Regions from separate parts of the Pseudomonas lalucatii genome, predicted to be linked through region 1. Evidence: riboswitches for the same ligand, from Rfam matches in the RefSeq annotation. Region 1 holds a riboswitch; the other holds the start of a gene.
What was found. Region 1 has a riboswitch for cobalamin ahead of I0D00_RS19445 (TonB-dependent receptor). Riboswitches for the same ligand answer to the same signal wherever they lie in the genome.
Positions count from the first base shown of each region.

Region 2: linked by a shared signal. The riboswitch ahead of btuB (TonB-dependent vitamin B12 receptor) and the one ahead of I0D00_RS19445 (TonB-dependent receptor) in region 1 are both predicted to bind cobalamin.

Region 1 is NZ_JADPMV010000002.1:1,280,726-1,282,920, reverse strand. It holds gene I0D00_RS19445 (TonB-dependent receptor) at 1-1,353, opposite strand, end outside; cobalamin riboswitch at 1,454-1,672, opposite strand; gene dxs (1-deoxy-D-xylulose-5-phosphate synthase) at 1,745-2,195, opposite strand, start outside.
Region 2 is NZ_JADPMV010000001.1:1,162,962-1,165,156, forward strand. It holds gene btuB (TonB-dependent vitamin B12 receptor) at 1-1,406, opposite strand, end outside; cobalamin riboswitch at 1,523-1,778, opposite strand; gene I0D00_RS05205 (DUF2149 domain-containing protein) at 1,845-2,144, opposite strand; gene I0D00_RS05210 (MotA/TolQ/ExbB proton channel family protein) at 2,122-2,195, opposite strand, start outside.

The sequences.
Region 1 (2,195 bases):
TTCGACCCCGCCTTCCCATGAGACCCCTGTCTGGGGTTCGAGGAAGCGCGTGCCGGGGGAGGTGAAGCCGTTGTCGTCGACGTTGGCGAAGCGCAGTACGTCCTCGCGCTTGAGAAACAGCCGGGTATGGCTATCGGCTTGCCAGCTCAGGCCCAGGCTGGTGCTGTCCTCATGGTCGGTGTGGCGCAGGCCGAGGCCCTGATTGCGATCCTCCGCCTCGCTGGCGCGGTAGCCAAGGGTCAGGGTCAGCTCGTGGCCCAAGGGTTGGCTGAGCTGGCTGTACCAGTCGCGCAGGGTCTGGCGGAAGCGGGTGGTGCCGAAGGCCGAGGCCAGCTCATAGTCACTGGTGATGTGGTCGTGGCCGAGCAGCCATTCGCTACGCCCCAGCGAGCTGTCCCAGTGGGCGGTCAGGCGCGGGCTCAGCGTTTCGACGCGGGTGCCTTGGGTGAAGGCGCCGGAGAGGAAGCCCACGGCATCGCTGTCGCGGTAGCTGTAGTCGAAGTCCGCCGTCCAGGTGTCGGAGAGCGCCTGGCGGGCGGCGAAGCGGCCTACCTGGGTCTTGCTGTCGCTGAAATCCCGCGGCTTGAAGCTGGCCTTGCGGTCGGCGCGGCGCTGGCTCTCGCTCAATGCGCCGGGCAGGCGCAATTCGTCATCGATGGTCTGGTATTCGGCCAGCAGCCAGCCACCCTCATGGTCGTGGCGCAGTCGGGCGAAGGCGTTGCTGTAACTGGCGTGGTTGTTGTCGCGGTAGCCGTCGGCATGCCGCGCCTCGCCGTTGGCGTAGAGCGAAAAGCCGCCGCCCAGTTGGCGGAAGGCATGGCCGCGATAGGCTTCCAGGTCGTGGCTGCCGCGGCTGGTTTCCACATAGGCTTCGTCCTGTAGCGGGGTGCGGGTGATGATGTTGACCACCCCGCCCACGGCCTGGTCGCCGTAGAGCACGGTGCCGGCGCCGCGGATGATCTCGATACGCTCGATATTGGCCAGGGGCACGCTGTTGAGGTCGGCTGCCTGCTGACTGGGGTTGTTCAGGCGGCGGCCATCGACCAGCACCAGGGTATTGTTCGCCGCATTCTCGCCGAAACCGCGCAGGCTGAGGGCGACCCGGTTGCCATCGCCGAGGGTGTCGCGAATCTGCAGGCCGGCCTGGGTGCGCAGCACCTCCACCAGGCTGCTGGCGGCGCTGGCCTCGATCTGCCGGCGGGTAACCACGGCGACGCTGGCCGGCGCCGGCTGCTGCAGCGGTGTGCCGCGGGTCACCACCAGGGGCTGGGCCTGATAGGGTTCGGTGGGTTCGGCAGCCAGCGCGAGGCCGGGCGCCAGGGTCATGGCCAGGGTGAGTGGGGACAGTTTCATCGATAGATCCTCAAAAGTGAGACAGCTTTCGAGGAGGGCAGGGACAAGCGCGGGCAGGCGGGCAGCCGTCAGCGCTTGACGGTGATGCCCTCCGCAACACCAGTCAGATTGCGCCGAGGCAGGTCTCCGGGCTGTCGACTGCGGTTTCCCACCTTCCCGGGCGAGCCCAGTGGTGTGTCGGGAAAACCTGTGCTCGCGTATGAGCACCGTCGATTACCGTTGCGGGGGCAGCGCAGGCCTTGCGCTCGTCCGTGGGCGAGCGCGCACCTGCTTCCCTTTTCACGCGGCGTTGGCCGCGACCTCGGACAAGCAGAACGCCGCGCGGCCGTAGCCTGCGCGGCGGGTATAACCATTCGTTCGGCAGGCTGGGCCGCGGCCCGGCCTGCGCGGTTCAGGCCTGCAGCAGTGCCAGGCGCAGCCGTACCGCGGCTTCGATGCCGGCGGCGTCCAGGCCGCACTCGGCGAGCATCTGCGCCGGTTTGGCGTGCTCGACATAGTAGTCCGGCAGGCCCAGGTGCAGCACCGGCTTGAGCTGGTTCTCGCGGGCCAGCAGCTCGCTGACCGCGCTGCCGGCGCCGCCCATGATGCTGTTCTCCTCGACGGTCACCAGCAGTTCGTGACTGCCGGCCAACTGGCGTACCAGGGCCTCGTCCAGGGGTTTGACGAAGCGCATGTCCACCACCGTGGCGTCGAGGGCCTCGCCGACCTTCAGCGCCTCGGCCAGCTGCACGCCGAACACCAGCAGGGCGACCTTGCCGCCCTGGCGGCGGACTACGCCCTTGCCGATCTCCAGCGGCTCCAGGCCCTGCTCGATAACGGCATTGGGGCCGCTGCCCCGTGGG
Region 2 (2,195 bases), on a different contig from region 1:
GAGTCGTAGGCGATCAGGTCGTCGATGACGCTGCGAAAGGCGTTCACCGCCCAGTGGCCCCAGCCGTGCCGGCCGGCCAGGCCGAGCTCCAGGCTGCGCGAGGTCTCCGCGTCCAGCTCGGGGTTGCCGTAGCCGGGGTAGTACAGTTCGTTGAAAGTCGGCGCCTTGAACGCCGTGCCGTAGCCGAGGGTGGCCCGCAACGCGTCGCTCAGGGCAAAGCCGTAGCCGAGGTTGCCGGTGTCGTGCCGGCCGAACTGCTGGTTGTCGTCGCGGCGCAGCGACAGCTGCCAGTCGTGCCGGCCGACCTCGCCCAGGTACTGGGCGAAGGCGCCCTTGTTGTCCCGCGAGTCCTCGGCGTAGGCGGTGCTGCCGTTGACCTCGTCGTGCTGGTAGTCGGCGCCCAGGGTCAGGAGATGGCCGGGGGCCAGGCTCAGGTCGTTCTGCCAGCTGGCGCTGTCGCGGCGGCTGTCGAAACGCGAGTAGAAGGCGCCGTCCTGGAAGGCATCGGACTTGTCCTCGCTGCGCCCGGCCTGCAGGGTCACCTGCCAGGGCTCCAGCGGGGCGAACCGCGCGCGGGTGCCCAGCACATTCGACTCGCCGTCGGCATGGGCGTGGAAACCGGCGGTGCGCCGGCGGTTGACCTGGTCGTAATCGTTGTGCGACTTGGCCTGCAGCAGGTTGGCGTCCAGCTCCAGGCCGTTGGCGAAGCGGTAGCCGGCGCTGAGCGCGGCGGACAGGTTGCGGTAGCCGTCGGCATCGTCCTCGTAGCCGCTGGCATCCATCGCCTTGGCGTTGAGGCCATCGGTGTCCGCCCCGCTCACCCCCAGGCTGTACCAGCCCCGGTCGTCGCCACCGCTGACCCCGGCGCTGCCGCTGTAGCTGTCGTGGGTGCCGTAGCCGGCGGAGAAGAACGGCCTGGCGCCACCCGAGCCGCCCTTGCGGGTGAAGATCTGGATCACCCCGCCTATGGCCTCGGAGCCGTACAGGCTGGAACGCGGGCCACGCACCACCTCGATGCGCTCGATCAGCTCCAGGGGCAGGTCCTGCAGGGCCACCGCGCCCGAGGTCACCGAGCCGACCTTGATGCCGTCGATCAGCACCAGCACATGGTCGGACTCGCTGCCGCGCATGAACAGCGAGCTGTGCTTGCCCGGCCCGCCGTTGTTGGCGAAGGACACACCCGGCACCCGCTTGAGCAGTTCGGGCACCGAAGTGGCCTGGCTCAGTTCGATCTGCTCGCGGTCGAATACGGTGACCGCCGCCAGGCTCTGCTCGACGGTCTGCGCGGTACGGGTGGCGGTCACCACCTGGTCCTGCAAACGGCTGGGTTCGGCCGCCTGGGCCTGGGAAAGACTGGAAACGCCGCACAGCAGCGCCGCTGCCGGGGTCAGAAGGGACTTACTCATCGCGTATGCATGCTCCGCCGCCCCACCCGGGCGACTCAGACCTATATGGGCATACGGAGAGCAATGGACGGGGCACGCCGAGGACGCAGTCACCCGCCAGACAACGCCCTCCGCGATGCCGTGGATTGCGACAGGCCGGTCTCCGGGCTCACGAGTGGCGATCCAACTGGGGGTCGCCGGCCAGCGCACCTTCCCATGCGAGCAAACCCTGGGGGCTGCTGTCGGCACAGTGGTTGCAAAAGCGCTGGTTTGACTCGTCTACCGTTGCGGGGGCAGCGTCGGAATTGCGGGCGTGAATCGCCACGCGCACCGACTTCCCTGTTTCACCCCCGGACGCGCAGCGTCGGGGGCACCTGAAGCAAGGCGCGCAGGGTAGAGACTTGCCGCGGCAACGTCAAACACTGCCCGCTGCCCCGAACTAGCCGCCCTGCGCCGGGCTCACTGGCCGATCAGGATCAGCTTGCCGGTCTGCGGGTCGCGATAGACCTGGCCGACGCTCTGCAGCCCCTCGCCGCCCCGGCCCTTGAGGCTGTCGGGCAGAGCCGGCAGCTCGCGGCCGCGCTCGACCGGCAGCGGCTGCTGGCGCGCCTGCAGCTCGGCCAGCAGGTCGGTCTGTGCCACCAGCGCGGCGATCAGGCCGCAGGCGAACACCAGCACCACGTCGACCAAGTTGGCCAGGGGCCCGAGCGGGTCGTCGTCGCCTTCGGCGAAACGGCTAGAGCGCCAGCGCCGGCTCATCGGTCTGCTCCTCGCCCGTCCGGGCCTCGCACCGGTCCAGCAGCTCGTCGT